2 regions of the Aurantimonas sp. genome follow, and region 1 is predicted to be linked to the other one. Evidence: predicted binding sites of a transcription regulator. Region 1 holds the regulator's gene; the other holds the start of a gene.

The links. Region 1 encodes PhoB, which activates phosphate uptake and scavenging genes when phosphate is short. Its sites were predicted from a motif close to TGTCATNNANCTGTCAT; they were not measured.
Region 2: ACEQX1_RS08545 (DUF1045 domain-containing protein) is a predicted target of PhoB. The motif match lies at 3,010-3,026, and genes of this name have one in related genera.

What each region holds. Positions count from the first base shown of each region.
Region 1 is NZ_CAXPJM010000028.1:42,332-57,681, forward strand. It holds gene ACEQX1_RS12130 (YgjV family protein) at 1-277, shown strand, start outside; gene ACEQX1_RS12135 (2'-deoxycytidine 5'-triphosphate deaminase) at 307-1,404, opposite strand; SAM riboswitch at 1,494-1,571, shown strand; gene ACEQX1_RS12140 (O-succinylhomoserine sulfhydrylase) at 1,643-2,839, shown strand; gene ACEQX1_RS12145 (CDP-alcohol phosphatidyltransferase family protein) at 3,865-4,470, opposite strand; gene apaG (Co2+/Mg2+ efflux protein ApaG) at 4,565-4,957, shown strand; gene ACEQX1_RS12155 (Hsp33 family molecular chaperone) at 5,030-6,058, opposite strand; gene argF (ornithine carbamoyltransferase) at 6,051-7,004, opposite strand; gene ACEQX1_RS12165 (aspartate aminotransferase family protein) at 7,013-8,227, opposite strand; gene ACEQX1_RS12170 (GcrA family cell cycle regulator) at 8,677-9,240, shown strand; gene phoB (phosphate regulon transcriptional regulator PhoB) at 9,337-10,080, opposite strand; gene phoU (phosphate signaling complex protein PhoU) at 10,086-10,832, opposite strand; gene pstB (phosphate ABC transporter ATP-binding protein PstB) at 10,852-11,661, opposite strand; gene pstA (phosphate ABC transporter permease PstA) at 11,685-12,968, opposite strand; gene pstC (phosphate ABC transporter permease subunit PstC) at 12,961-14,343, opposite strand; gene ACEQX1_RS12200 (substrate-binding domain-containing protein) at 14,413-15,350, opposite strand, start outside.
Region 2 is NZ_CAXPJM010000020.1:26,961-42,310, forward strand. It holds gene ACEQX1_RS08530 (SMP-30/gluconolactonase/LRE family protein) at 1-210, opposite strand, end outside; gene phnN (phosphonate metabolism protein/1,5-bisphosphokinase (PRPP-forming) PhnN) at 338-937, opposite strand; gene ACEQX1_RS08540 (alpha-D-ribose 1-methylphosphonate 5-triphosphate diphosphatase) at 927-2,063, opposite strand; gene ACEQX1_RS08545 (DUF1045 domain-containing protein) at 2,065-2,748, opposite strand; gene ACEQX1_RS08550 (ABC transporter substrate-binding protein) at 3,139-4,236, shown strand; gene ACEQX1_RS08555 (ABC transporter permease) at 4,309-5,226, shown strand; gene ACEQX1_RS08560 (ABC transporter permease) at 5,223-6,047, shown strand; gene ACEQX1_RS08565 (ABC transporter ATP-binding protein) at 6,044-7,132, shown strand; gene purU (formyltetrahydrofolate deformylase) at 7,151-8,005, opposite strand; gene ACEQX1_RS08575 (D-alanyl-D-alanine carboxypeptidase family protein) at 8,315-9,262, shown strand; gene ACEQX1_RS08580 (FAD-dependent oxidoreductase) at 9,259-10,524, opposite strand; gene ltnD (L-threonate dehydrogenase) at 10,754-11,647, shown strand; gene ACEQX1_RS08590 (ATP-binding protein) at 11,697-12,815, opposite strand; gene ACEQX1_RS08595 (ATP-binding protein) at 12,812-13,813, opposite strand; gene ACEQX1_RS08600 (ATP-binding protein) at 13,810-14,214, opposite strand; gene ACEQX1_RS08605 (STAS domain-containing protein) at 14,225-14,593, opposite strand; gene ACEQX1_RS08610 (STAS domain-containing protein) at 14,597-15,350, opposite strand, start outside.

The DNA.
Region 1 (15,350 bases):
GACGATGCTCGCGGCGACCGGACTGGTCAGCTGGATCAGCTGGGAGCAGCCGCTCGACGTCATTCCGCTGACGGCGGGCCTGCTCGGCACCATCGCCATGTTCATGCTCGACGGCATTCCCATGCGCCTGCTTCTGGCTGGCGCGGCGCTCTGCTGGGTCGCCAGCAACGTCCTCGTCGGCTCGGTCGGGGCGGCGCTGGCCGAACTCCTCGTCCTGACCACCAACGCCGTCACCATCTGGCGCCTCAGCCGCGATCGCCGCGAGGCGCTCGCCTGACGGAGGCGCGACCGCGACCGCGCCAGCCTTCAGACGAAGTGCTTCGACAGCTTCAGCCCCTGGGCCTGGTAGTTCGACTTCAGATCGCTGCCATAGAGCTTCTCCGGCAGCGCCTGCATCCGCTCATAGACCAGCCGGCCGACGATCTGCCCGTCCTCCAGGATGAAGGGCACGTCGTGGCTGCGCACCTCCAGCACCGCGCGGCTGCCCGAGCCACCGGCCGCCGAATGGCCGAAGCCCGGATCGAAGAAGCCGGCATAATGAACGCGGAATTCGCCGACCAGCGGGTCGAAGGGTGTCATCTCGGCGGCAAAGGCCGGCGGCACATGCACCGCCTCCTTGGACACCAGGATGTAGAATTCGTCCGGATCGAGCACCAGTTCGCCGGCCTTGGAGCGCAGCACCGGTTCCCAGAAATCGGTCAGCGCATAGGCGCCGCGCCGGTCGACGTCGACGACGCCCGTATGCCGCTTGCCGCGATAGCCGACGAGCCCGTCCCGGTTGCCGACGAGATCGATCGACAGGGCGATGCCGCCGCCGGAGATGTTGGCCTCGGCCGCCGTCGTCAGCACCTGTTCGCCGTGCAGCGCCGCCAGCTCCGCCTCGTTCAACAGCGGCTCGCCGCTGCGGAAGCGGATCTGCGACAGGCGCGAGCCCTGCCGCACCAGGATCGGGAAGGTCCGCGGCGAGATTTCCAGATAGAGCGGGCCGTCATAGCCGGCCGGCAGCTTGTCGAATTCCTGCGCCCCGTCGGCCAGCACCCGCGTGAAGATGTCGAGCCGCCCGGTGGAGGATTTCGGATTGGCCGTCGCGCGGATGTCGGCCGGCAGGCGGAAACTTTCCAGCAGCGGCACGACGTAGACGCAGCCGGTCTCCAGCACCGCCCCGTCGGCGAGGCTGAATTCGTGCAGCGAGAACCGGTCGAGCTTGTCGACCACCGACTGCCCCTGCCCCGGCAGGAACGAGGCGCGCACCCGGTAGGCCTTCGGCCCGAGGCGCAGGTCGAGGCTCGCCGGCTGGATCTGGTCGCCGTCGCGTTCGATCGGCGCGGCGATGGCACCGGCGGCAAACAGCCCCGCAATCTCCTGGTCGGGCAGGATTCCGCCCTGCGCGTATGTGTCCGACATCGGCTGTCCCGTCATGGCCTTGCATTGCATCCGCGCCGCCCGCGGCGTCGCGCTCCCGGATTGACGCCTAGCCGGATCGGGTCTATTTGCAAAGCAGAAGTGGTGATTTGGCCGGCCGGCTTGCAGCCACGTTAAAGAAGTCGCTAAAGGGCCGTTCTGACGATTTGGCGATCGTGCCTCCCGACGAACCGGCTTTGCGGCGACGCGACAGCCGGTTTTTGTTGTTCGGAGACGACCCATGCAGAAGAAGACGGATACGGCACGCAAACTGCGCCCGGCCACGGCCATGGTCCATGGCGGCACGACGCGCTCAAGCTTCGGCGAGACCTCCGAGGCGCTGTTCCTCACCCAGGGCTTCGTCTATCCGAGCGCCGAGGCCGCCGAGGCCCGCTTCCGCGGCGACGAGCCCGGCTTCATCTATTCGCGCTACGGCAATCCCACGACCCGCATGTTCGAGGAGCGGATGATGGCGCTGGAAGGCGCCGAGGACGCCCGCGCCACCGCCTCCGGCATGGCCGCCGTCGCCGCCGCCATGCAGTGCCAGGTCAAGGCCGGCGACCATGTCGTGGCGGCCCGCGCCCTGTTCGGCTCCTGCCGCTACGTGGTCGAGACGGTGCTCGAGCGCTGCGGCGTCGCCTGCACCCTCGTCGACGGCCGCGATCTCGACGCCTGGCGCGCCGCCGTGCGGCCGGAGACCAAGGTGTTCTTCATGGAGACGCCGACCAATCCGACGCTGGAGGTGATCGACATCACCGCGGTCGCCGAGATCGCCCATGCGGCCGGCGCCACCCTCGTCGTCGACAACGTCTTCGCCACGCCCATGCTGCAGCGTCCGCTGGAGCTCGGCGCCGACGTCGTCGTCTATTCGGCCACCAAGCACATTGACGGCCAGGGCCGGTGCCTCGGCGGTATCATCCTGTCCTCCGCCGCATGGATCGACGAGAACCTCCACAACTATTTCCGCCACACCGGCCCGTCGCTGTCGCCCTTCAATGCGTGGACACTGCTCAAGGGCCTGGAGACGCTGCCGCTGCGCGTCGCCCAGCAGACCCGCTCGGCCGCCCGCATCGCCGACACGCTGGCCGAGCACGGCAAGGTCAACAAGGTGATCTATCCGGGCCGCGCCGACCATCCGGACGCGGCGATCATCGCCCGCCAGATGACCGGCGGCTCGACCCTCCTCGCCTTCGAGGTGGCCGGCGGCAAGGAGGCGGCCTTCCGCTTCTCCAACGCCCTGGAGATCATCCTGATCTCCAACAATCTGGGCGACGCCAAGAGCCTGATCACCCATCCGGCGACCACCACCCACAAGAACCTGACGCCGGAAGCGCGCACCGAACTCGGCATCAGCGACGGCCTCCTCCGCCTCTCCATCGGCCTCGAGGATGTCGACGACCTGCTGGAAGACATCGAAGCCGCGTTGACGGCGGTCTAAAGCGATTCAGTTTGCACGGCTGACAGGTAGGGGGCTATTAGGTACAGGCATATTGTCGCCGATGTTGACGCGTTTAGACGCTACGAAGATACACTTCGGAACCCGAGCCATGCGGCGCTGAAGCCGTTCGCCTCGCCTTTTTCCCAAGATCGAAAGAAGCTCTGTAATTTCGATCTGCCATCACTAACAGCTTCGCAGGTAAGCTCAATCGATGAGATCGATACCCCCTCACGGGAGGGGAACGAGGAGACAGGAATATATATAACTTATGTGTCTGAAGATTAGGGAGGCCGAGTACCCGAAGAGCCCTGATACAAAAACATGAGTGAACGTAAGTGCTAAAATTAATTTCTTACGCGACCACGAGGTCTTCCGTTCGGAAGATACACCTGCAAACTCTGGATGCGCTGCGTCCGCTAAAACGAGGACACACCAGAACGAGTACAGCAACCCAACAAGGAGCAATATGACGGCTTCTTCATGGATAAAATTTGTTGCTGCGGCTGACCAACCGACTATCATTGAGGCGCCCGCGGTAGGAGCCCACTGATGTTCATCAGTCGTTAGATCTATGTATACATTTGAAGTCAATATCCCCCTCCTCCGGAGAAGATGCATAATCCCCCCCGCGGAAAGCATGAGCGCGACAACTAATCCAACAATAAAAATTGTCTTCCATAGATCATACTTAACGCTATACCAAGCTACAATTATAGATAAAGTGTACACCAATGCAATAAGCATGGATACTGTCAATTTTCGGCAGTTAGAAGCACCAGTTGTCATACAATGCAGGCCCGTCAGCTCCCAATCCGCTAAGCCGAATCGATTTCAACCTCATAGTATAGGACATATGTTAAAGCGCAGTTGTTAGATATTTCCGAATATAGATATATTCAAGACAAATTGTCGGGAATCAAATTGCGCCACAAGCCAGACTTGCGAAAGAGAGAACGCCGCATCGTGATCAAACGTTGATAAGAACGCTGATCAGGTCCACCATCCCTGCCCCCTCACCTCTGCCCTCACCCGAACGCCTGGAAACTCATCCGCACGCGCCATGCAAACGTCCACGCCGTCATCGCCGCGAAGATATAGGCGATCAGCGCGAAATGCTGCGGCAGCAGGCAGAACAGCACGAAGACGGCCAGCGTTTCCGACGCCTCGGCCAGCCCGGTGGTGAAATAGAGCGACTTGGTGCCGCGCTGCACGGTCCGGATGCCGCGCTTTTCGGCCATCACCGCATAGGCGAGAAAGCTCGCGCCATTGGCGTAGAAGCTCATCAGGAGGATCGCCGCGGCCAGCGCATTGGCGCCCGGATCGAGGATCGCGAAGGCCAACGGGATCGATCCGTAGAAGAGAAAATCGAAGACGATGTCGAGATAGCCGCCGAAATCGGTCGGCCTTGTCTGCCGCGCCACCGCCCCGTCCAGCCCGTCGGCGAGCCGCGACAAGAGGATCAGCACGAGGCCGGTGACCAGCGCGCCGAAGGCGATCGCGGTGGCGGCGGCCAGTCCCAGCACGAGGCCGGCGACCGTCACGGTGTTGGCGCCGATCTTCAGCCGCGCCAGCCCGCCCGCCAGCCAGTCGATCGGCGGGTCGATCTGCCGTTTCAGAACACCGTCGAGCAAGGCTTTCTCCGTCCACGCGGCGACCCGCCGTTGACCCGAACCGGCCGCACCGCGATAACGTAAGCGACGCGACACGCCATTCGGGTATGGGGCCATGTACAGGGCGACGACGCACGGCATCACGGTCACGGTGACACCGACCTATCTGGAAGACCAGTCGATGCCGGACGACGGACGCTGGGTCTGGGCATATACGGTCGAGATCGAGAACGGCAGCCGGCAAACGACCCGGCTGCGATCACGATATTGGCACATCACCGACGCCAATGGTCACGTCGAGGAAGTCAGTGGCCCCGGCGTCGTCGGCGAGGAACCGCGGCTCGCCCCCGGCGACAGCTTCACCTACACCTCCGGCTGCCCGCTGGGCACGTCGTCCGGCTTCATGCGCGGCCATTACCGCATGGAGCAGGAGGACGGCACGCTGTTCCAGGTGGAGATCCCGGCCTTCTCGCTCGACGTGCCGGCCCGCCAGCGGGTCCTGAACTAGCCGCGCGAACCCGCCGGCCGCCGTCAAAGCCCCGGCCCCACGCCCGGACCGGCCGCGCGCGGGATTATCGTGTCAGCTGTCGCCGTCGGGGCTTTTGCCGCTTTCGGCGTCCGTGAATTCCGACGGATCGAAGCTGTAGGACTCGCCGCAGAACTCGCAGGTCACCGCGATTGCGCCGTCCTCGACGCTCTCGGTGATCTCCTCGGCGGAGAAGTTCGACAACACGCCCTTGATCCGCTCGCGATTGCACGAGCAGTCGTCGGCGACCGGATTGGGCGGGAACACCCGCACGCCCCGCTCGTGGAAGAGCCGGAACAGCAGCCGTTCGACGCCGACATCGGGATCGGCGAGTTCCGACGCCTCGACCGTGTCGACCAGCGCCCGCACCTCGACCCAGGAATCGTCCGGCTCGAAATCGCCGAGTTCGTCCTCGACGCCCTCTGGCGCGTCGCCGCCCGGCAGGTCGGGCATGCGCATGCGCTCCGGCGATTCCGGCAGGAACTGCGCCACCAGACCGCCGGCACGCCAGCTTTCCACGAAGCCGTTCTCGCCGCGTTTGACGATCCGCGCCACCGCCAGCTTCACCGCGGTCGGGATCTGCTCGGACTGGCGGAAATACGCCTCGGCGACCTCCTCCATGGACGAGCCGGCCAGTTCCACGATGCCCTGGTAGCGCTGGGTGTATTCGCCCTGGTCGACGGTCAGCGCCATGATGCCGTTGCCCAGGAGCGCCTCGGACGAGGTCGCGCCGACGCTGACGGCGGCCGCCAGCTTGTCGGCGTCGAAGCGGGCATAGCCGCGCACGCTCGACGGCGTGGTGAAGTCGACGATCAGCAGGTCCACCGGACCGTCGGTCTGGGTCTGGGCAATGAACTTGCCGTCGAATTTCAGCGACGTGCCGAGCAGCACCGTCAGCACGACCATCTCCGCCAGCAGGCGCGCCACCGGTTCGGGGTAGTCGTGCCGGCCGAGGATCTGGTCGAGCATGGGTCCGAGCTGCACCGCCCGGCCCCGGGCGTCGAGGCCCTCGACCGCGAACGGCACGACGGCATCGTCGCCGGCGAAGTTGAACTCGCCGAGCGCCTTCTGCGGATCAGCCACGGCTCTGCCCCGCGGAAGTCTCGGTGCCGAGTGCGTCGAAGCACCAGGCCAGGATGGATTTTTGCGCGTGCAGACGGTTCTCGGCCTCGTCGAAGACCACCGATTGCGGGCCGTCCATGACGGCGTCGGTCACTTCCTCGCCGCGATGGGCAGGGAGACAATGCATGAAGAGTGCCTCGGGCTTGGCATGCGCCATCAGGCGTTCATTGACCTGATAGGGCATGAAGACATTGTGGCCGCGTGCCTGTTCCTCGCGGCCCATGGACACCCAGGTGTCGGTGACGACGCAGTCGGCGCCAGTCACCGCTTCCACCGGGTCCTCCGTAATTAGGATCGAGGCGCCGTCTTTGCGAGCCCGCTCGACGAAGCGCATGTCCGGCCCCGACCCCGCCGGCGTGGCGATGGTCAGGTTGAAGGAGAAGCGCGCCGAGGCCTCGACGAAGGACGACAGCACGTTGTTGCCGTCGCCGGTCCAGGCGAAGGTCTTCCCGCGCACCGGGCCGCGCTTTTCCTCGAAGGTCAAGAGATCGGTCATGATCTGGCACGGATGGGTGTCGTCGGTCAGGCCGTTGATCACCGGCACCGTGGCGTATTCCGCCATTTCCGTCAGCCGGTCATGGGTGGTGGTGCGGATCATGATCGCGTCGACATAGCGCGACAGCACCCGCGCCGTGTCGGCGATGGTCTCCGAGCGGCCGAGTTGCATCTCGGTGCCGGACAGGAACAGCGTCTCGCCGCCGAGCTGGCGCATGCCGACGTCGAAGGACACCCGCGTGCGCGTCGACGGCTTGTCGAAGATCATCGCCAGCACCTTGCCGGCCAAAGGCTTCGGACCGTCGCGGCCGAGCGCCTTGCGCCTGGCGGCATCGTCGATGATGTCGTGCAGGTCGCGGCTCGGGACGGCGGAGATGTCGAGAAAGTGCTTGGGGCCGTTTGCCATCGTCATCATTCGCCTCACGCGCTCTTGCGCCGGTTGCCGGCCGACATCGCCGCCACCGCCGTCTCGATCCGATCCATCGCCTGCCGGACCTCGTCCGCGGTGACGTTGAGCGGCGGCAGCAGGCGCACGACATTGTCGCCCGCCGGTACCGCCAGAAGTCCTTCCTCGCGCATCTGCGCCACGAGTTCGCCGTTCGGCACCTTGGCCTTCAGCCCGATCAGCAGCCCCTCGCCGCGCACCGCCTCGATCACGTCGGGATAGCGGTCCGAGAGCGAGGCCAGCGACTGCTTGAGCTGCAGCGACATGTCGTGGACATGGTCGAGGAAGCCGTCGTCCAGCACCACGTCGAGCACAGCATTGCCGATGGCCATCGCCAGCGGGCTGCCGCCATAGGTCGTGCCGTGCGAGCCCGGCGTCATGCCGCTGGCCGCCCGCTCCGTCGCCAGGCACACGCCGAGCGGAAAGCCGCCGCCAATGCCCTTGGCCGAGGCGAGGATGTCCGGCGCGGCGCCCGAATGCTGATAGGCGAAGAACTTGCCGGTCCGCCCGACGCCGGTCTGCACCTCGTCGTAGATCAGGAGGATGCCGAGATTGTCGCACATCTCGCGCAGGCCCGTCAGGCACATGGGCGGCACGCTGCGAATGCCCCCCTCGCCCTGGATCGGCTCGATCAGGATCGCCGCGACGTCCGGCTGCGCCGCCGCCTCGCGCAGCGCGTCATGGTCGCCGAAGGGCAGCTGGTCGAAGCCTTCGACCTTCGGGCCGTAACCCTCGAGATACTTCTTCTGCCCGCCGGCCGCGATGGTCGCCAGCGTGCGCCCGTGAAAGGCGCCCTCGAAGGTCAGGATGCGATAGCGCTCCGGCGCGCCGTTGACGTAGTGATAGCGCCGCGCCGTCTTGATCGCGCATTCCACCGCCTCGGCGCCGGAATTGGCGAAGAAGGCGCGGTCGGCGAAGGTCGCCGCCGTCAGCCGTTCGGCCATCCGCGTCTGGTCGGGGATCTCGTAGAGATTGGAGACGTGCCACAGCTTCTCGGCCTGCGCCTTCATCGTCTCGACGAGATGCGGATGGGCATGGCCGAGGCAGTTCACCGCGATGCCGCCGCCAAAGTCCATGAAACGTCGGCCGTCGCGCGTCTCCAGCCAGACGCCGCTGCCGCGCTCGAAGGCGAGCGGCGCGCGTGCATAGGTCTCGAAGAGCGGCGAGGAATGGTCCGTCGTGTCAGCCATGGCCTTTGACTTTGCTGGATCGTAAGGGTCGGATCCGGTTGTTGTTGCGGGATCGGTTCGGCGCGCGAACCGCTGGGGCGGGATGCTTGAAACGCCAAAGCCTGCCGATGGGGCAGGCTTTCGAGCGTTTTCCGAGACTTCGGAGCTTCCGCTATACCATGGCGAGCCGACGCGGTGTCAATCGAACCGCATTTTCGCCCTGCTTGTCGGTCATAGGCTTGACGAACGTCACGGGCGGCAACAAAGGCTGGGGAAAAGCCCCAAACGATTCCCCTGCGTCCCCGGCGAGCCTTGTCAGCGAGTCCGCGGCTGGGCTATCTTGCCGTCAAGATACTAGATTTCGTGCGGCGGACCTAGTTCCTCAATATATCTTGTGCGTTCTGGCGCGGTCAGCCGTCGCGCTTGTGGAGGGATTCCAGCCGTCGCGACTATGCCGAAAGGAGCTTGCCATGGGCTGGACTGACGAACGCGTGGAGCTGCTCAAGCAGCTCTGGACCGAAGGCCTGAGCGCCAGCCAGATCGCCGACCGCCTGGGCGGCGTCAGCCGCAACGCCGTGATCGGCAAGGTGCACCGCCTGAAACTCGAATCGCGGGCCCGCCAGCCGAATGTCGCGCAGCCGGTTGCCGTCGAGCGCCCTGCCCCGCGCCGCACGGCCGAGGTCGAGACCGTCGAGATGGTGGTGCCGGCCCGTCTGGTCGCCGCCTCGCAGCAGCAGGCCCCGAGCCGTTCCATGCCGCGCACCATGGGCGCCACCGCGCTGAAGATGGAGCCGGAGGAAGAGCTCGAGGTGATGGACCAGCCGCAGGAGCGCGAGAGCGCCGAAGTGGTGCCGATCGCCCGCAAGCTCAGCCTCGTCGAACTGACCGAGACGACCTGCAAATGGCCGGTCGGCGACCCGATGAAGCCGGACTTCCATTTCTGCGGCAACAACGCCCGCGATGCCTCGCCCTATTGCGCCTATCACGCCAAGCTGGCCTTCCAGCCCTTCTCGGATCGCCGCCGCGCGCGCTAGGCGCCGCAGGCCCTACCAAATGCAAAACACCCCGCGTGGCCAGGCCGCGCGGGGTGTTTGCGTTTCAGGCTCGTGAAGAAGCCGGGGGGAGACGCGTCAGGCGCCGGCACTCAGTCGCGTGCGGGCCGGCGCGGCCGGGGACCTGGCGGCGCTGAACTGCTCATCCAGCGCATAGCCGGCGCCGCGCACGGTGCGGATCGGGTCGCGCTCGCGGCCGCGATTGATCGCCTTGCGCAGCCGGCCGACATGCACGTCCACCGTGCGCTCGTCGACATAGATGTCGCGGCCCCAGACGCCGTCGAGCAACTGCTCGCGGGAGAACACCCGGCCCGGCGACTGCATGAAGAATTCCATCAGCTTGAACTCGGTCGGTCCGAGCTTGAGCTCGCGGCCGGCGCGCCGCACCCGATGGGTCTCGCGGTCGAGATCGATGTCGCCGGCGACGAGCTGACTGGAGATCTTCTCGGGCTTGGAGCGGCGCAGCATGGCCCGCACACGGGCGATCAGCTCCGGCGTCGAGAACGGCTTGACGACATAGTCGTCCGCGCCGACCGACAGGCCGCGCACCCGCTCGCTCTCCTCGCCGCGTGCCGTCAGCATCAGGATCGGCAGGCGCTCGGTCTCCTCGCGCTGGCGCAGCCGCCGGCAGAGCTCAACGCCCGACAGGCCGGGCAGCATCCAGTCGAGGATCAGGAGATCTGGCACCTCCTCCTTCAGCCGGATGTCGGCCTCGTCGCCCCGGTCGATGACGTCGACGACGTAGCCTTCGGCCTCGAGATTGTACCGCAGGAGAATGCCGAGGGCTTCCTCGTCCTCGACGACGACGATCCGTGCGCTCATTGCTGTCAGCCCTCGTCAGCCTGGCTCGGCGGGTCGTTCGGCACCGGCTGGGTCATCGTCGCCGTGTTGTCGCCCTTCGGCCGCTCGTTTTCGAGCTGCTTGCCGGTCTGGATGTAATAGACCGTCTCGGCGATGTTGGTGGCGTGATCGCCGATCCGCTCGATGTTCTTGGCCGAGAACAGGAGATGCGTGCAGGAGGTGATGTTGCGCGGATCCTCCATCATGTAGGTCAGGAGCTCGCGGAAGATCGAGGTGTACATCGCATCGATCTGCTCGTCGTTCTCGCGCATGGCGAGCGCGCGCTCGTAGTCCCGCTCGCCATAGGCGTCGAGCACTTCCTTGAGCTGCTCCAGCGCCATCTCCGACAGATGCTCGATGCCGCGCACCAGCTGCACCGGATGGGCATGGTCGTGGACCGCGATCACCCGCTTGGCGATGTTCTTGGCCAGGTCGCCGATCCGCTCCAGATCGTTGGAGATGCGGATGGCGCCGACGATCTCGCGCAGGTCGACGGCCATCGGCTGGCGCTTGGCGATGGTCATGATCGCCCGCTCGTCGAGCGCCCGCTGGGCGTCGTCCAGCAGCAGGTCGTCGGCGACCACCGACTGGGCCAGCCCCCAGTCGCTGCGCATCAGCGCGGCGACCGACTGCTCGACCATCCGCTCGGCCATCCCGCCCATTTCCGAGATCCGGCGGACGATCAGCTTCAGCTCGTCTTCGTAGGACGTGACTGTATGTTCGGTCATGGGCATGACGCTTCCTTGCCTTCGTTCAGCCGAAGCGGCCGGTGATGTAGTCCTGGGTGCGCTTGTCGTCCGGGTTGGAGAACATCTTCTCCGTCGGGCCGACCTCCACCAGATAGCCGAGATGGAACATCGCCGTGCGCTGCGAGACGCGCGCCGCCTGCTGCATCGAATGGGTGACGATGACGATGGTGTAGTTCTGCTTCAGCTCGTCGATCAGTTCCTCGACCTTGGCGGTCGCGATCGGATCGAGTGCCGAACAGGGCTCGTCCATCAGGATCACCTCGGGCGACACCGCGATGGCGCGGGCGATGCACAGGCGCTGCTGCTGGCCGCCCGACAGGCCGGTGCCCGGCTCGGCGAGCCGGTCCTTTACCTCTTCGTAGAGGCCGGCCTTGCGCAGGCTGGTGACGACGATCTCCTCGAGCTCGGCCTTGGTCGAGGCGAGCCCGTGAATCTTCGGACCATAGGCGACATTGTCGAAGATCGACTTCGGAAACGGGTTGGGCTTCTGGAAGACCATGCCGACCCGCGCCCGCAGCTCGACCACGTCGATCGCCGGATCGTAGACGTCCTCGCCGTCCAGCGTGATCTTGCCGCCCACCTTGGCGATGTCGATCGTGTCGTTCATCCGGTTCAGGCAGCGCAGGAAGGTCGACTTGCCGCAGCCCGACGGTCCGATGAGCGCCGTCACCTGGTTCTCCTCGACATCGAGATCGATGTCGTAGAGCGCCTGCTTCGGACCGTAATGGACGGTCACCTTCTCGGATCGCATCTTGATCGGACGGGTAGGTTGCACGGCAGGCCCTTTCGCTAACGACACCTGGATATTTTCCATCATGGGAGTCTCCTGTCGCATATCTACCAGCGCCGTTCGAGACGGCGTCGCAGAAGGACCGCCGTAAGGTTCATGATCGAGAGGAAGGCCAGGAGCACGCAGATGGCCGCACTGGTGCGCGCCACGAAGCCGCGTTCCGGGCTGTCGAACCAGATGAAGATCTGGGTCGGAAGCGCCGTCGACGGGTCGAGAGGACCCGACGGGGCCGAGGTGATGAAGGCGTTCATGCCGATCAGCAGCAGCGGCGCCGCCTCGCCGAGCGCCTGGGCCAGGCCGATGATCACCCCGGTGAGGATGCCCGGCAGGGCCAGCGGCAGGACGTGATGGCCGATCACCTGCATCTCCGAGGCGCCGACACCGCGCGCCGCCTCGCGGATCGAGGGCGGCACCGCCTTCAAGGCGTTCCGGGTGACGATGATGATCGTCGGCAGGGTCATCAGCGACAGCACCATGCCGCCGACCAGCGGCACCGAACGCGGCAGTCCGAAGACGCCGATGAACAGCGCAAGGCCCAGGAGACCGAAGACGATCGACGGCACCGCCGCCAGATTGTTGATGTTGATCTCGATGAAGTCCGTGAACCGGTTCTTCGGCGCGAACTCCTCCAGATAGACGGCCGCGCCGACCCCGACGGGAACGCTGATCAGGAAACAGACCAGCAGCAGGAAGAACGAGCCGATGATCGCGCCCTTCAGGCCGGCGAGTTCGGGGAAGCGGCTGTCCGCCTCGGTGACGAGGCCCCAGTCGACCGCCGAGCGGATCAGCCCGGCCTCTTCCAGCTGCTTGAAGCGGGCCAGCGCCGCGTCGTCGAGGCGCCGGTTGGCTTCGGCCTGGTCGGCATTGACGACGCCTTCGAACAATTGCTCGTAGGGGTCGGACACCGGCACCCACACCGATGTCGTCTGGCCCTTCAGCTGCGGGTCCGCGGCGACGAGATCGCGCAGCATGAACTGCGCGCCGTTGCTCAGGATGCCGGTCACCGCCCGCCGTTCCGCGCGCCCGTCCGTCTCCGGGAACATGGCGAGCAGGGAATTGTTGGCGAGCGAATTGTAGTTGATGTCGTCCTCGGCGGGGATCGCCACGTCGAGCTTCACCTCGGTCCGCGTCCAGGCCGGAAGCGAGGTCGAGACGACCGATCCGATCAGCGTCGCGAGCATCAGCAGCGCGAACGCGATCGCGACGCCGCCGTAGATCTTCAGCCGGGTCTGCGCCGACTTGCGCTTGCCGAGGCTGGCCCTGACGAGATCACGGGAATGCGTGCCCGGCCGGCCCGAGGGGAATGCGCCTGCTTGGGTAGCGTCAGTCATATTGTTCCCGATACTTCCGGACAATCTGGATTGCGACGAGGTTGAGCATCAGCGTCATGAGGAAGAGCGTCAGCCCGAGGCCGAAGGCGGCCAGCGTCTTGGGACTGTCGAAGGACGTGTCGCCGGTCAGAAGCGCCACGATCTGCACCGTGACGGTGGTGACGCCTTCCAGCGGATTGGCGGTGAGGTTCGCGGTCAGGCCCGCCGCCATGACCACGATCATGGTCTCGCCGATCGCCCGGCTGGTGGCGAGGAGAACACCGCCGACGATGCCCGGCAGGGCCGAGGGCAGGATCACCTTGGTGATGGTTTCGCCGCGGGTCGCCCCGAGCCCGAGCGAGCCGTCCCGCATGGCCCGCGGGACCGCGGAGATCGCGTCGTCGGCCAGCGACGAGATGAACGGGATGATCATCACGCCCATGACGAGGCCCGGCACGATCGCCGCTGTCGGCGATACCGGGATGCCGATGTCGCTGCCGAAGCCGCGAATGGCCGGCGAGACGACGAGGACGGCGAAGAAGCCGTAGACGATCGTCGGAATGCCCGCGAGCACCTCGATCAGCGGCTTGACCACCGTGCGCATCGGCTGCGAGGCGAACTCGGCCATGTAGATCGCCGAGAACAGTCCCACCGGCAGCGCCACGACCATCGCCGTCAACGCGATGATCAGCGTGCCGGCGAAGATCGGCACCGCGCCGAAGGCGCCGGTCGAGCCGACCTGGTCGGGGCGGATGGCGATCTGCGGGTCCCAGTTGATGCCGAAGAAGAATTCCAGCGGCGACACCACGGCGAAGAACCGAAGCCCCTCGAACAGGAGCGAGAAGAGAATGCCCAGCGTCACCAGGATCGAGATGGTGGCGCAGAAGATCAGGATGTACTTGATGATCCGCTCGGCCGTGTTGCGGGCACGAAACCGCAGGTCGATCCGGGGAACGACAACGCCCGAGGCGATCAGCGCGATCGCCACGACGACCGCGAGCAGCAGCCAGCGCGAGACGTTCGCCGCCGTCTGGAAGGTCTCCGCGGCGATGAAGACCGCGGGGTCGGGCTCGCCGAAGGTGACGCCGGCGGCGACCTGGCGGACCTGTCCGATGAGCAGGCCGAGCCGCCCGGCCGACGCTTCCTTCAGCGTCTCGGGCAGATTGGCGAGGATGATCCGGTCGAGCACGACGGGCTCGAGCGCCAGCCACAGCAGGATGACGACGACGCAGGGTGTCAGGATCGTCAGCGCAAGAAGATAGCCGTGATATTTGGGGAGGGAGTGCAGCGTCCGTCCGTCACCCGTCGCCCCGACCGTCCGCGCCTTCATGAAGGCGGCGCTGAAGCCGATGATCGTCAGCAAGACGGCAGTCGCCAGCGTCAATGATAGCGGCATGGATCCCGACACTCCTTGCGAGGAACCGCCGGCCAGGAAAATGGCCGGCGGGTTTGTCAGCGCGAAAGCTTACTTCGGCGCCTGCATGGTCTCGCCTTCGGTGGCGGACTTGCGGGTGGCCTCGAGCTTGTCGGCGCTCAGCGGGACCAGGCCGCGGTCGATCAGGTAGCCGTCCTCGCCCATCGCGCCGTCGCTGACATACTCGGCGACGAACTCGTTGAGGCCCGGAATAGCGTCACGATGCGCGTTCTTGACGTAGATGAAGAGCGGGCGGGAGACGCCGTACTCGCCGGTCAGAACCGTGTCCTCGGACGGAACGACACCACCGATGGCGGCGCCCTTCAGCTTGTCCTGGTTCTCGAACAGGAACGAGTAGCCGAAGATGCCGAAGGCGGTCGGGTCGGTCTCGAGACGCTGCACGATCAGGTTGTCGTTCTCGCCGGCTTCGACGAAGGCACCGTCGGTGCGCATGCGCTGGCAGACTTCGTCGTGACGGTCCTCGTCGAGCGCCTTGATGGCCTCGAACTCGGCGCAGCCCTCTTCCATGACCAGCTCGACCCAGGCGTCGCGCGTGCCGGACGTCGGCGGCGGGCCATAGACCAGGATCGGCTCGGCCGGCAGCGAGGAATCGATCTCGTTCCAGCTCTTGTACGGGTTGGCCTTCACCTCACCGTCGACCTCGACCTCGGCGGCGAGCGCCTGGAAGAGCTGCGCCTTGCTGACCGACAGCTCCGGGCCGCTGCGGGCGTTGGCGAAGGACAGCGCGTCGTAGCCGAGCAGGACTTCGGTGACGTCCTTGACGCCGTTCGACTGGCACAGCTCGTATTCCGACGCCTTCATGGCGCGCGAGGCACCGGTGATGTCGGGGGTCTGCTCGCCGACGCCGCCGCAGAAGATCTTCATGCCGCCGCCGGTACCGGTCGACTCGGTCACGGGCGCCGGAAACTCACCCATGTTGGCGAACTGTTCAGCAACGGCCTGGGTGTAGGGGAAAACCGTCGAGGATC
Region 2 (15,350 bases), on a different contig from region 1:
CCTCTCGCCGTCGATTACCTGCAGCGCGCTGGCCATCACCGGCAGCGGGTGCGCCGTCGCCTCGGCCGCATCGCCGCGCTTTTCCAGCAGCATCCGGCCCTCGATGTCGAACCAGAAGGCGGTGTCCGTCGCCGGATCGTAGGTCGGGCCTTCGCCGAGCCGGCAGGCGATGTTCGAATAGAGGCTGACGGATATGTCGGCGTCGCGCATGATGCTGGGTCCGGATTGTCCTCTTGGCGGCTCGGCAGCCGCAGCGCGGCGGACGCGCGCCGCCGCAAATCGGGGCCGAAGATGACTTGGCCGGCCGCCCCTGTCGAGCCTTGGCCTGCGAGGACGGTCAGCTTGCGGCGCGCAGGATCTCGAGGAGCTTGCGGCGGCCGTCCTGCGGGCTGCCATCATTGACGATGCGATGATGCGCCTCGGCGCCGGGCGGCACGCTCAGTTCCACCTGCCGGGCGATGCGGGCGGAAATCTCCTCCGGCGTTTCGCGGCCGCGCGCGGCGATGCGGGCGACGAGCACGGCGGGCGGCGCGGTGATCTCGACGATGGCGAGCCGTGCGAAGCGCTCTGCGGCCTGGGCGAGGACCCGGCGCGAGACATTGGCGACGACAGTGGTTCCGTCCGTCAGCGCGGTCTTCAGATACGCCGGCAAACCATAGGCGAGACCGTGCGCCCGCCACGACAGGCAGAACGCTCCCGACGCCTCCGCCGCGGCGAAGTCGGCAGGGCTCATCACGTCGTGATCCTCGATGGCCGCGATGGCGTCCCGGGTCACGATCCGCCGGGCAAAGACAATGCCCTGTGTCTTCGCCAGATCTTCCGCCGCCAGCGCCAGCAGCGTGTCCTTGCCGGCGCCGCTCGGGCCGACCACGGCGACGAACAGGCCGGGGCCGCTCGGGGCCGTTCCGCCTGCGCTGCGTGCGGGATCAGGCGACACGCCGGCCCTCCCGCCAGACCGCGCGCACCACCGGCGGATCGCCGGCGCTGGTGGAAACCCGCACCAGATCGCCGCGCAGCCCTTCGGCGATGGCGCCGCGATCCGCGAGGCCGACGGCGGCGGCGGGATTGGCGGTGACCAGCCGGATCGCCGCCGGAAGGTCGCATTCGCCGCTTTCGGCCAAAGCGAACACCGCCTGCAGCATGGAGAAGGGGACATAGTCCGAGGACAGGATATCCAGGGTGCCCCGGCGCAGGAGCTCGATCGCCGAGACGTTGCCGGAATGCGAGCCGCCGCGCACGATGTTGGGCGCGCCCATCAGGACGTGCAGCCCGGCATCGCGCGAAGCGGCGGCCGCCTCGACCGTCGTCGGGAACTCGGCGATGCGGGTGCCCAGCTCGATGGCTTCGGCGACATGGGCCGCGGTGGCGTCGTCATGGGAGGCGACAGCGATGCCGCGCTCCCGGCAGACCCCGGCGATGGCCCGCCGGGCGGGCGGCGCATGGCGCTCGGATTCGGCGAGCCGGCGGGCGCTGAAGGCGTCGAAATCGGCATCCGACAGGTTCAGCTTCTTCTGGAAATAGGCGCGATAGGCGTCCATGTCGGCGAACTGGCGCTGGCCGGGCGCATGATCCATCAGCGATACCAGCTTCAGCCGCGGATTGGCGGCGATCTTGTCGAAGCCCTCGACCACGTCCGCAGCCGAGACCTCGCAGCGCAGATGGATGTAATGGTCGGCCCGAACCCGCCCCTCGGTGACGGCGCGGTCGATGGTCCGGCCCATCTCCGCCATGTCGTCGGCGGTCAGCGTGCCGTTCTCCTCGGTGCCGACCCTGAGCGCGTCGAAGACGGTGGTGATGCCGGAGCCGGCGATCTGGTTGTCGTGCGCCTGGATGGCGGCCATCTTGTTCCACATCACCCGCGGCCGCGGATTGAAATGGCCCTCGATATGGTCGGTGTGCAGTTCGACGAGGCCGGGAATGAGGATGTCGCCGCCCATGTCCTCGCCGCTGGCCGGGCCTTCGTCGAAGCCGGCGATCACGCCGTCGCGCAGCACCACATGGCCGTCGATCACCGCCTCCGGCGTGACGATGCGGGCATTGGTGAGGATGGTCTCGTCGGGCATGTCAGGCTTCTTCCGAAGGGCGGCGGAACGGATGGACCGAATGGACGCGGAACGGTGCGCCCGGCTCCGGCTCTATGAAGAGAGCCAGATGGTCGATGGCAAGCGGGGCGCCATCGAATGGGGCGAATCTGTCGCGCAGCCGCGCTTCGACGGGCTTGCGCTCGGCGGCCGGAACCTTGCCGGTCAGGGTCATGTGGAAGCGGAATTCCTCGAAGACGTGAGGATAGCCCCATTTCTCCAGATAGTCGCGCTGGCGTTCGGTCAGCTTGTGCGGCTTGCGGCGCGCGATCTCCTCGGCCGTGGCGGGGGCGCGCAGCGGCTCGAAGCTGCGGACGACGGCCGATTCCAGTTCGCCGAGGGCCGGCGGCGCGCTCTCGGGCACCAGCGCGAAGAACGGTCCGAGCCTCGCCAGCACAAGCTCTGCGATCCGCACCGGGTCGCGCGAGGCGCAGAAGGCCGCCAGCCGCGCATCTACCTCGGACAGATCGACGCCCTCGGCGAGCCGGAACGGCGCGCGCATGGTCGCATGAAAGCCGTAGCGCGCCGGTGATGCGACGAGCGGATCGACGGCCGGATCGGAGTCTCGGGTCGGCTCGCCGTCGAAGGCGCTGCGACCCAGCCATTCGGCGGCGGTGCGGGTCAGCGGCGCGCCGGCGGGGGGCGTGAAATAGATCGCGGCGCGCATGGTCAGGGTCCTGGGACTGGAGGGCAGCGGAAGGGCATGTCAGTCGGCGACGCTCGCGCTCGGCTTGGTCGCGGGAGAGGGTGGGTCCGCGGGGGATATAAGCGGCATTTCGATCCGGCCACCCTGCGGAGGTGTCGCACGGCACCCGAAGGTTGCCGCGACAGCGGGGACCGGCGCGGATCGCGACCGCTTCTAGCGCCCGCGCCTGTCCGCTTGATGACACCGGCAAGCCCTGTGCGCCAGTGGCCCTGGCGATGCATGCGACACGCAACTGTCATGGGCCGGTGCTACCGGACTGGCGCTTCCCCGCAACGGAGGCGCAATCCGGTTTTTCGCCCGCGCCGTCAATGGCCGCGGCTCCCCAGAGGGTGACCCATGAAGATTTCCCGCATGTCCACGACGGCACTGGCGACGGTCCTGTCGCTGTCCACCAGCCTCGCCTTCGCCCAGTCCGGCGAGATGTCGATGGACGATCTCGTGGCCGCCGCCAAGAAGGAAGGCCAGCTGACCACGATCGCGCTGCCGCACGACTGGTGCAATTACGGCGAGATGATCGAGGGCTTCAAGGCCAAGTACGGCATCGAGATCAACGAGCTGAACCCGAATGCGGGCTCGGGCGACGAGATCGAGGCGATCAAGGCCAACAAGGGCAACACCGGCCCGCAGGCACCCGACGTCATCGATGTCGGCCTGTCATTCGGCCCGTCTGCCAAGGCCGAAGACCTGCTGATGCCCTACAAGGTCGCGACCTGGGACGAGATTCCGGACGACGCCAAGGATGCCGACGGTTATTGGTACGGCGATTATTACGGCGTGCTGGCCTTCGGCATCAACAAAGACGTCATCGACACCGCGCCGCAGAGCTTCGAGGATCTCCTCAAGTCCGACTACGCCAATTCGGTCGCCCTTGCCGGTGATCCGCGCAGCGCCAACAACGCCATCATGTCGCTCTATGCAGCCGGCATCGCCCGGGGCGGCAAGACCGGCATGGAGGCCGCGACGGCCGGTCTCGAGTTCTTCAAGGAACTCAACGAAGCCGGTAATTTCGTGACCGTCGACGCCGAGGCGGCTCCGATCGCCCAGGGCACCACGCCGGTCGCCATGAACTGGGACTACAACCTCCTGTCGATGCGCGACAATCTCAACGGCAACCCGCCGATCGAGGTCGTGGTGCCGTCCGACGGCGTCGTCGCCGGCGTCTACGTCCAGGCAATCAGCGCCTACGCGCCGCATCCGAACGCCGCCAAGCTCTGGATGGAGTATCTGTATTCCGACGAGGGCCAGCTGACCTGGCTGAAGGGCTACTGCCACCCGATCCGCTTCAACGCCATGTCGAAGGCCGGCAAGATCCCGCAGGACCTGCTCGACAAGCTGCCGCCGGCCGAAGCCTACGAGAAGGCCGTGTTCCCGACCCTCGACGATCAGAACGCCGCCAAGGCCGAGATCGCCGCCAAGTGGGACAGCGTCGTCGGCGCCACCGTCCAGTAACAACACAGCGATTTCGGAAGGGGCGGCCCGTTTGCCGCCCCTTCCGTCCGGATTTGTCAGCAGCGGGGGATCATGGGCGCAGCCATCGACGCAGCCACGGCTGGGGCCGCCCACGGCAGAACGGGCGCGGCGCCGTCGCGCCGGCCATCGCGTTCCTTTGCCTGGCTGGGCCTCGCGCCCTTCTTCGGCTTCGCCATCCTGTTCCTGATCGGGCCGACGCTCTACCTCGTCGCCGGCGCCTTCCAGGATCGCAGCGGCGCCTTCACCTTCGACAACATTCTCGGCCTGTTCACGCCCCAGATCATGGCGGCCTATGCCATCTCGATCCAGGTCAGCCTCGCCTCGGCGGCGCTGGGCGCGCTGATCGGCTTCTTCCTCGCCCACGCCATCGTCCACGGCCGGCTGCCGGCCTGGATTCGGCCCACCGTGGTCACCTTCTCCGGCGTCGCCTCGAACTTCGCCGGCATTCCGCTGGCTTTCGCCTTCCTGGCCACCCTCGGCAGGCTCGGTCTGGTGACGCTGTTCCTGAAGGAGGCGGCAGGCGTCAACATCTACGCTCTCGGCTTCAACCTCCTGTCCTTCTGGGGCCTGACGATCACCTATCTCTACTTCCAGATCCCGCTGATGGTGCTCATCGTCACGCCGGCCCTCGACGGGCTGAAGGGCGAATGGCGCGAGGCCGCGTCGATCCTCGGCGCAACCCGCTGGCAATATTGGCGGATGGTGGCGCTGCCGGTGCTGGCGCCGTCGATCCTCGGCTGCTTCCTCCTGCTCTTCGCCAATTCCTTCGGCGCCATCGCCACCGCCTATGCGCTGACCGGATCGTCGCTGAACATCGTGCCGATCCTGCTCTATGCGCAGATCCGCGGCGACGTTCTCTACAATCCCAATCTCGGCTACGCGCTGGCCTTCGGCATGATCGTCATCACCGGCTGCTCCAACCTTCTCTATCTGTGGCTGCGCACGCGCGCCGAACGGTGGCAGCGATGAACGCCTCGCGCAGCGGTCCGGCCGTGATCGTCTTCCTCGGCGCCCTCTATTTCGTCCTGCCGCTGGTCGCGACCTTCGAGTTCTCGCTGTCGATGCTGCGCGGCATCAGGAGCTTCGAGGCCTACCGCGTGGTCTTCGCCGACCCGCAGTTCCGCACGACCTTCGGCTTCTCCGTCATCGCGGCCCTGGCGACCATCGTGCTCGGCGCGCTGCTCGTCGTGCCAACGGCCTACTGGGTCCGCCTGCGCTTTGCGAAGCTGCGGCCGCTGGTCGAGTTCATCACCCTGCTGCCGCTGGTGATCCCGCCCATCGTCCTCGTCTTCGGCTATATCCGGCTCTACAATTCCTCGTCCTGGCTGCCCTTCACCAACAGTGCGGGCGGAACCAATCTCCTCCTGGTCTTCGGCTATGTGGTCCTGTCGCTGCCCTACATGTTCCGGGCCGTGGACACCGGCATGGCGGCGATCGACATCCGCACCCTGACCGAGGCGGCCGAAAGCCTCGGGGCGAAGCGCGCGACGATCCTGTTCCGAGTGATCCTGCCCAATGTGCGGGCCGCGGTCCTGTCCGGCGCCTTCCTGACCTTCGCCATCGTCATCGGGGAGTTCGTGCTGGCGAGCCTTCTCAACCGCCCGGGCTTCGGCCCCTATCTCGCCCTGATCGGCGCCAACCGGGCCTACGAGCCGGCGGCGCTGGCGATGATCGCCTTCGCCATCACCTGGGCCTGCATGGGTCTCCTGCAGCTCTTCGCCAACCGCGCGCCGGGGCGGCGGCGATCCGGGCGTTCCCTGTTCAAGCTTGCAAGGCGTGCCGCGCGATGAGCTTTCTGGAAATTCACGGCGTGTCGAAGAGCTTCGGGCCGAGCACCGTCGTGCGCGACTTCTCCCTCGAGGTGGCGAAGGGCGAGTTCGTGTCCTTCCTCGGCCCGTCCGGCTGCGGCAAGACGACGATGCTGCGCATGATCGCCGGCTTCGAGACACCCTCGGCGGGGCGCATCGTCATCGACAGCGAGGACGTGACCGCGTTGGCGCCGAACCGGCGGCGGATCGGCATGGTGTTCCAGGCCTACGCGCTGTTCCCCAACCTGTCGGTGGCCGACAATGTCGCCTTCGGCCTGAAGGTCGCCGGTCGGTCGAAGCAGCAGATCTCGGCCCGCGTCGAGGAAATGCTCACGCTGATCGGCCTGCCGCATCTTGGCGACCGCTACCCCTACCAGCTCTCTGGCGGCCAGCAGCAGCGTGTGGCGCTGGCCCGCGCGCTCGCGCCGAGCCCGCGGGTGCTGCTGCTCGACGAGCCCCTGTCTGCCCTCGACGCCAAGATCCGCCTGTCGCTGCGCGAGGAGATCCGCGCGCTGCAACGCGAACTCGGTATCACCACGATCTTCGTCACCCACGACCAGGAGGAGGCGCTGTCCATGTCCGACCGCATCGTGGTGATGAGCGAAGGCCGGATCGAACAGTGCGACGCGCCTTTCGCCATCTACAACCGGCCACAAAGCCGCTTCGTCGCGGGGTTCGTCGGCACGCTGAGCCGGGTCGAGGGGATCGTCGCGGCGGACGGATCGGTCATGGTCGAGGGCTGCCCGATCATCCTCGCCGAACCACTTCCCGGCGCTGCGGGTATGCCGGTGACCCTGGCGCTCCGCCCCGAGGCGATGCGACTGGAGGCGTCGCCGGATCGGACCAACCGGCTCGTCGGCGTGGTCGAGGACGCGCATTTCCTCGGCTCGGTGGTGCGGCTGAAGCTGAATGTCGCCGACGGCACGGTCCTCGCCGACACCTTCAACCGACCGACGACGCCGCCGCCGGCGCGCGGCGCGCGGGTCGATCTGCACTTCTCACCGGCCGACGTCTTCGCGCTCCAGGCGGACGACGCGCCGTCGGCAAAGGCAGCCGAGCCCGCCTGAGCAGGATGACCGCACCGATCAGCGGAAGACAACGGTGCGGTGGTCGTTGATCATCACCCGGCGTTCCAGATGCATCTTCACAGCCCGGGCCAGCACCCGGCTTTCCACGTCGCGGCCGACGGCGACGAAGTCGTCGGGCGACATGGCGTGGCTGACCCGCTCGGTCTCCTGCTCGATGATCGGGCCCTCGTCGAGATCGGCGGTGACGTAGTGGGCGGTGGCGCCGATCAGCTTGACGCCCCGCTCATGGGCCTGGTGGTAGGGCTTGGCGCCCTTGAAGCTGGGCAGAAAGGAATGGTGGATGTTGATCACCTTCCCCGACAGCCGCCGCGAGAGATTGTCCGACAAAACCTGCATGTAGCGGGCGAGGACGACGAGGTCGGCATCGCTGTCGCGCACCAGCTTCAGGACCCGTTCCTCCTGTTCGGCCTTGGTCTCGCGCGTCACCGGCCAATGGTGGAACGGCACGCCCTCGTGGTCGGCCGTGCGGCGCGAATCCTCGTGGTTGGAGACGATGGCGACGACTTCCGCCCGCAGCCAGCCGACCCTGATCTGGTAGAGCAGGTGCAGCAGCGCGTGGTCGAATTTCGAGACCATCAGGATGATCTTCGGCACCCGTGCCTCGTCGGTGATGGCGAGCTTCATGTCGAACCGCGCGGCCACCGGCGCGAGCTGGCGCTCAAGGGCGTCGCGGCTGGCGCTCGCCGGCGCCGTGAAGGCGATCCGCAGGAAGAACCGGCCCGTCTGGCGATCCCAGAACTGGGCGCTTTCGGCGATGTTGGCGCCGGCATCGGCCAGTTCGGTCGTCACCGCGGCGACGATGCCCGGCTGGTCGCTGCAGGACAGGGTGAGGATGAAGGCGTGTTCGGTCATGGCGGGTCCGGGATGGATGGGCGACGGGAAGACGTTCGGGACGGGGCACGGCGGGGATGACGGGCGGGCGACCGGGCGCCGCCGTCGGTCTGCGACCTGTCGGCCCTTCTAGACCGCCGCAACATGGGAACGCCACTGCCGCCTTGCACCCCCGGCGCGGCGCCGCGACACGGACGGCGTGTCTTCTGCCACCCCGGGGAGGTGTGGTCGCGAAAGCACAACCAGCGTTAAGCGATCATGAAGGCGGGACTGTTATTTGACAGGGCCGTGCCGGGACGACTTAGCTTTCGGCCATCCGATCCAGACGAGATGATCTTGACCCAGCGCCTGTCGTTCCGGCTTCGCCCGCTCGCATCCCTCAAGGCCGCGCTTGCCGCGCTCCTGGCGCTGACGCTCGTCGCCTGCCAGTCGACCGAGCTGACGACCGCCGGGCTCTTGCCCTATGCCCGGGTCGGCGCGGCCACGGCGTCGCCGGGTATCGCGGAAGTGCGCGGGGAATCGACGCTGGTGCTAGATTTTGCCAGCGGCCGCACGCTCTACGAGGATGCGGCCGACGGCCTGCGTTATCCCGCCTCGCTCACCAAGATGATGACGCTGTATCTCCTGTTCGAGACCATCGAGGCCGGTCGGCTGTCGATGAGCAGCGAGTTGCGGGTCAGCGAGAACGCCGCGTCGCAGCCGCCCTCCAAGCTCGGCCTCAAGGCCGGCGAAACGATCCGGGTCGCCGACGCCGCCCAGGCGATCGCGGTGAAATCGGCCAATGACGTCGCCACGGTGATCGCGGAGAACCTCGGTGGCAGCGAGGCCAATTTCGCCAATGCCATGACCGCCAAGGCCCGCGCGCTCGGCATGAGCCGGACGCGCTTCGTCAATGCCTCCGGCCTGCCGGACGAGGGTCAGATCTCGACGGCCCGCGACATGGCGACCCTCGGCCGGGCCCTGCTGAACCGCTTTCCGGCCTATGCCTCGCTCTTCACCCGGACTGGCTTCGACTATAATGGCCGCCGCTACAACGCCACCAACAAGCTGCTCGGCAGCGTTGAGGGCGTCGATGGCCTGAAGACCGGCTATATCCGCGACGCCGGCTTCCATCTGGCCGCCACCGCCACCCGCCGGGGCCGGCGGATCATCGTCGTGGTGATGGGCGGCCGCACCGGGCGCGAGCGCAATGCCAGGGTCGAGGCGCTGATCGACCAGTATCTCGGCCCCGCATCCGGCGCCATGGCCGGGCTGCCGGGTCTCTCCCTGACCCGCTAGTCGCGTCGGGCGCTGTTGCGGGCGGCATCGCCAGCCTTGTGGCCGGCGGATGCGGCGATGGCGTTGTAGCCGTCGACGAAGCGGCGGTCGTTCCAGTTCTTCCAGCGCCAGACCCAGCGCCCTTCCAGCGACAGGCCCCATTTGTCGGCGACCGCCCGGCCGTCGGCAGTGGAGAGCAGCGTCAGCCAGTGCTTCTGGGGCCGGTAGGCTTGCAGCGCGTCGCCGTCGATCGCGCGGCGCAAATTCTCTGCCAGCACCGGGCCTTGCCTGACGGCGAAGACACCGGCCTTGGGCCGGGGATCGGGCAGCGCGGCGATGTCGCCGGCGGCGAAGATCTCCGGATGCGAGAGCGTTCGCAGGCAGGCATCCACCCGCACGAAGCCCTGTTCGTCCAAGGCAAGGCCCGTCTCCCGTAGCCAGGGCGCGGCAGCGCTGCTGGTAGCCCAGAGCAGCATGTCCGCGGCAACCGTACGGCCGTCCGCTGCCCGTACCATACCGCGCTCGAAGCCGGTGACGTCGAAGCCTGTCCGCAGGTCGATCCCCCGGCGCGCGAGCGTGGCGGCGATGCGGCGCTGGGTGCGCCGGCTGCGTTCGGGAAGAATCGTGCCGGCGCGGCCGAGCAATCGGATCGAGACCTTCGCCGCGCCGCGTTCCTTGTCCTGCGAGGCGACGCCCGACAGGCGACGTTCCAGCGCCAGGGCCAGTTCGACCCCGGCCGGCCCGGTGCCGATCACGGCGATGCGAACGGGGTCCGGGTTTGCGGCCAGCTCTGCCGACAGATTCTCCAGCCGCTCGACGAACCCGCCGATCGGCTTGACCGGAATGCCCGGCATGCCGGCGGGCCGGCTCGGCGCGGAACCGATGTCGATCGACAGGAGGTCGTAGGCAAGCGGCGGCCGGCCGGCGATGCTGAGGGTCCGGCCGGTGGTGTCGAGGCCCGTCGCGTCGCCGGTCACCAGCGTCGCGCCGGCAAAGCGGGCAAGCCCGCCCGCGTCGATATGCAGGTCGGCATGGGTGTATTGCCCGGACACGAAGCCCGGCAGCATCCCGGAATAGGGCGTGGCGACGTCTCGCGTGACCAGCGTCAGGTCGACATCGGGATGCGGCCGCTCGCCGAACGCTTTCAGGACTGCCACATGGGAATGGCCGGCGCCCAGAAGCACCAGATGCTTGCGTCGGCGGCTGTGGGTCTCGGGCAGGGGCTTGGCTCCGTTCGCAAGGGCGGCAGCGCCGCCGCCCGGTCCTGATCTGTCGCCAAGCATCCCCTTGGCCGCAGGGCAATCCCGCCGCGATCACGAACACGCCAGCGCGCCCCTATCCTGTGGTCCGGCGGCACGCGATCGGGCGGGGCGGTAGACTGCCGGGGGCTCGCCCGACTATGTCAGCATGACCGATGATGATGTCACGCGCCGCCGTGCGGGAATCGACCAAGAGGGGAAGACGACGATGGGTAACGAGGACAACACCGCCGCAGGCGCAACAGGCGGGTCGATGCGCGTCGCCGTGGTCGGCCTGGGCTCGATGGGCATGGGCGCGGCGACCTCCTGCGTCGCGGCGGGCCTGACCACCTACGGCATCGACCCGCGCGACACGGCCTGCGAGGCCTTCGTCAAGGCTGGCGGAGCCGGTGCGGCCAGCGACGGGCGCGACTTCGCCGGCGATCTCGATGCCGTTATCCTGCTCACCGTCAACGCCGCCCAGTGCCGCGACGCGCTGTTCGGCGAGAAGGGCCTCGCCGCGCATCTGAAGGCCGGAACGCCGGTCATGGTCTCCGCCACGATCTCGGTCGCCGACGCCAAGGCCATCGCCGCCGAACTGGAGGCCGCCGGCCTGACCATGCTCGACGCGCCGGTCTCGGGCGGCGCCGCCAAGGCGGCCTCGGGCGAGATGACGGTCATGGCCGCCGGTCCGGCTGCCGTCTTCGACCAGCTCCAGCCGGTGCTCGATGCGGTGGCCGGCAAGGTCTACCGGATTTCCGAGAAGATCGGTGACGGCGCCACGGTGAAGATCATCCACCAGCTTCTGGCCGGCGTGCACATCGCCGCCGGCGCCGAGGCGATGGCCCTGGCCGCCAAGGCGAATATCCCGCTCGAGACCATGTACGACGTCGTCACCAACGCGGCCGGCAATTCCTGGATGTTCGAGAACCGGATGCGCCACGTGGTCGATGGCGACTACACCCCGACCTCGATGGTCGACATCTTCGTCAAGGATCTCGGCCTCGTCACCGAGACCGGCCTGGCGATGAAGTTCCCGCTGCCGCTGGCCACCACCGCCTATTCGATGTTCGCCACGGCCAGCAACGCCGGCTACGGCCAGTGGGACGACAGCGCGGTCATCAAGGTGTTCCCGGGCATCGACCTGCCGGATTCCGGCAAGCACTGACCGACGGGCAGGGCGGCACACGGCGTGCCGCCCGTTCCTTGGCGCGGGATCAGATCGGGAAGGTCAGGGAGATGGCGAGCCCGTCGCTGCCATCGACGTCGATCGTGCCGTTGAGCTTGCGCACGCAGCCCTCGACGATCCGCCAGCCAAGCGACTTGGAATTGCGCAGCACCGTCTCGGCATCGGCCAGTCCCTCGCCGTCGTCGGCAATCCGCAGATGCAGCGTGCCGTCCGACTGATGCGCCTCGATGGTGACGCGCCCCTTGGTCTGGCCTGCCTGCATGGCGTGCTTGGTGACGTTGGTGACCAGCTCGTTGACGATGAGGGCGAGCTCGGTGGCCGTGTCGAAGGCGACCGGCACGGCATCGACCTTACAGGTGATGGTGAGCTGGTGATCGCCCATCGCTGATGCCAGCCGGTCGGTCAGGCTTTCCAGATGCTGCTGCAGATCGACCTGGGTGACGTCCTCGGCCCGGTGCAGGAAATTGTGGGCGTTGGCGAAGGCCTGGATGCGGTTGGTCAGCACCGACAGCGCGTCCTGCGTTTCCTCGGTGGTCGCCTGTCGCGCCTGCATGATCGCCAGTGACTGGATGATGGCGAGATTGTTCTTGGTGCGGTGATGCAGTTCGCGCAGCAGGAACTGCTGCTCGGCCAGAGAATCGCGCAGCGCGCGGTTCTGCTCGGCCAGTTCCTCCATCGGCGACCCGTGGCTCGCCTCCACCAGCGCCGAGGCGGTGGCCACCGCCAGTTCCTCGGGCCGCTTCGTCGTGGCGAGCTGCAGCCCCAGCGTGATGACGGTGCCGCCCGAGCCCGTCTTCAGGTCGAAATCGTCGACGAGCTTCTGCGAGCCGCTCAGGCCGAGGCCGAGGCCCGTATGGGACTGGTGGCGGCCGCGCAGCATGGTCTCGACCGCGGCGATGCCGCCGCCCTTGTCCTGCACCCGCGCCATCAGCCGCGTGATCTTGGCGCTGCGGTCGAAGGCGAATTCGGTGACGCCGCCCTTGGCGTATTGCAGGGCGTTGCGGGAAATCTCGGAGACGGCGGTGGCGAAGCGGATCTGGTCGCGGGCCGGCGCCCCGGCGACCTTGGCGATCAGCCGGGCGGTGCGGCGGGTATGCGAGACATCCGCATCCTGCTCGAGATTGATCGAGGTGACGACGGCTTTCATTGGCGGGCCCGCGCGATGACGACACCGCTGTCGTCGCTCCCGCGCCGGCGCCGCTTGTAGAGCGTTGCCGCGATGGTCAGGACGTCGCGGAAGAACAGGGCGGACGGTTCGGGGAAGCGCTCGCCGCCCTTCAGGCCGTCGGTGGTGAGGAGCAGCATGGCGCCCTTTCCCCATGCATGTTCGGTGACCCGGGGCCGGCGGGTCGAGGCGCCGACGATACCGGGCGAGGAGGGGATGCCGTGGCGGCTGCCGTCGGCCGAGATGATCTCGCCCTTGATGTTGCCGAGGCCGAGGGCCCGCAGCCTGTCGCCGCCATGGGGCAGTTCGACGATCAGCGACGCCGCCCCGCGGCTGCCGGCCATGGCGTCGGCGACGAAGATCTCGGTGTCTTCCAGTGACTTGCCTTTGGCGGCGAGAAACGCGGCCAGGCCGGTCTCGGCGTCCTTGGCGGCGGTCGGTCCGTGACCGAGCACGTCCATCAGCATGATCATCGTGGCGCTGCCATCCTTGCGGATGCCGTAGATGTCGCCGCCGGCGTCGAAGCCGGGCTTGGGTACGATCAGGCCGGCGGTTTCCATCGGCCCCCTGGCCGGGCGGCCGGTCTTGCCGATGCTGACCGTCAGGGTGGTGCCGCGGCTGTCGCTGTAGATGTCGAGGCCATCCGACATGCGGGCGATGGCGCCCAGCCCGCTGCCGAGGCTGCGCTCGCCTTCCTCGGCCGTGGTGAAGCCGTCGGCCATGGCCGCTTCGACATTCGGCAGGCCCGGGCCGTCGTCGAGGGCGATGACATCCATGCCGGCCGTGGTCTTGCCCTGGTGCGGGCACAGGAGGATCTCGCCGCCGGTGGCATGGCGCAGGAGATTGGTGCCCGCTTCGGTCACGACCAGCGCCAGCCGGTCGCGATCGTCCTCCGATAGTCCAATTGTCTCGGCTTCCTGCAGGGCTCGTCTGCGCGCGGCGCCGATCTGACTGGTTTCCAGGATCGGCAGTGAGATCATCGACACGCGCACTCCAATATGACGGTCGTGCCCGTATCGGACGACGACGTGATCTTGAACCGGTCGACCAGGCGCCGTGCTCCGCTGAGGCCCAGGCCGAGGCCCTTGCCGGTGCTGAAGCCGTCTTTCAAAGCTTGATTGACGTCGGCGATGCCGGGCCCCCTGTCCGTGCACTCCGCAACGACGCGGCGCTGCGAGCCGTTCCCCACGATCTCGAAAGAGATTCTGCCGCCATGACCGTAGACGATCGCATTGCGCGCGATCTCCGACACCGCGGTGACGAATTTCGTCCTCTTGATCGCGCTCGCACCGATCGACGTCATCGCCTGCATCGCGGCCTGGCGCGCGTAGGCGACGTCGCTCGGGCGCGACAGCGTGACGGTCAGATCGCTCTCAGCCAAGAAACGGCGCCTAGTTCCGCTCGCCCAGGATCAGGTTGATCGCCCGATCGGCGTTCAGCGCGGTCTCGACGCCCTCGAGCGTCATGCCCAGCTCGACCAGCGTCATGGCGACCGCCGGACGCATGCCGACGACGACGGTGCGGGCGTTCATCATCCGCGCCATCTGCGCCATGGCGCCCAGCATCCGGCCGGCAAAGGTGTCGACGATCTCCAGGCTGCCGATGTCGATGATCACGCCGACGGCGTTCTTGCGGGACACCTCCTCGACCAGCTGGTCCTGCAGGGCCAGGATGTCGTGATCGTCCAGATCATCGCGGATCGCCACGATGACGCAGCCGGTGATCGTGACGATCGGGGTGGTTCCAACCGAGGCTTCCACCCGTCACTGCTCCTTGGGGGAGACGCCGATCCGCTCGAAGGCGTAGGCGAGTCCGCTCTGCAGATCGACCCGGGTGGTGATGTTGGGCAGCTCGACGCCGAGATTGACGACCGTCTGGGCGATCTTCGGGCGAATGCCGCAGATCACGCAATGGGCACCCATCAGGCGGACGGCCGCGGCGGTCTTCAGAAGATGCTGGGCGACCAGCGTGTCGACGGTGGACACGCCCGTGATGTCGATGATCGCGACCTCGGCTTCCCACTGGACGATGGCGTCGAGGAGGTTCTCCATCACCGTCTGGGCGCGGAAGGAATCCAGCGTGCCGATCAGCGGCACCGTGACGATGCGGTCCCAGATCTTGACGACCGGCGCGGAAACCTCGGTCATCTCCTCGCGCTGGCGCTCGATGACGGCTTCGCGCTTCGACACCAGCGACTCGATCGCCTGCAGCACGATCTGGTCGACCATGCGGGTGGTGTTCCAGAGCTCGGCGCTCATCTGCTTCGGCTTTTCGGCCAGATCGGCGGCCAGATGGTCGAACAGCGGCTGCTTCAGGGAGGCGATGAACCAGCCCATCTCCGAGGGCGTCACGCCGCGCTGGGTGCGGCTCTCGGTGATCTCCTCGATCGCGTCGCGGACCGGGTCCCAGCCCGGATTGGCGAAGTCGAAGCTGGCGTCGGTGGCCGCCGTCTGGCTGGACCGTGCCAGCGCGGTCAGGAGGTCCCGGCTCTGGCGCTCGGTCTCTTTCGCCGAGACC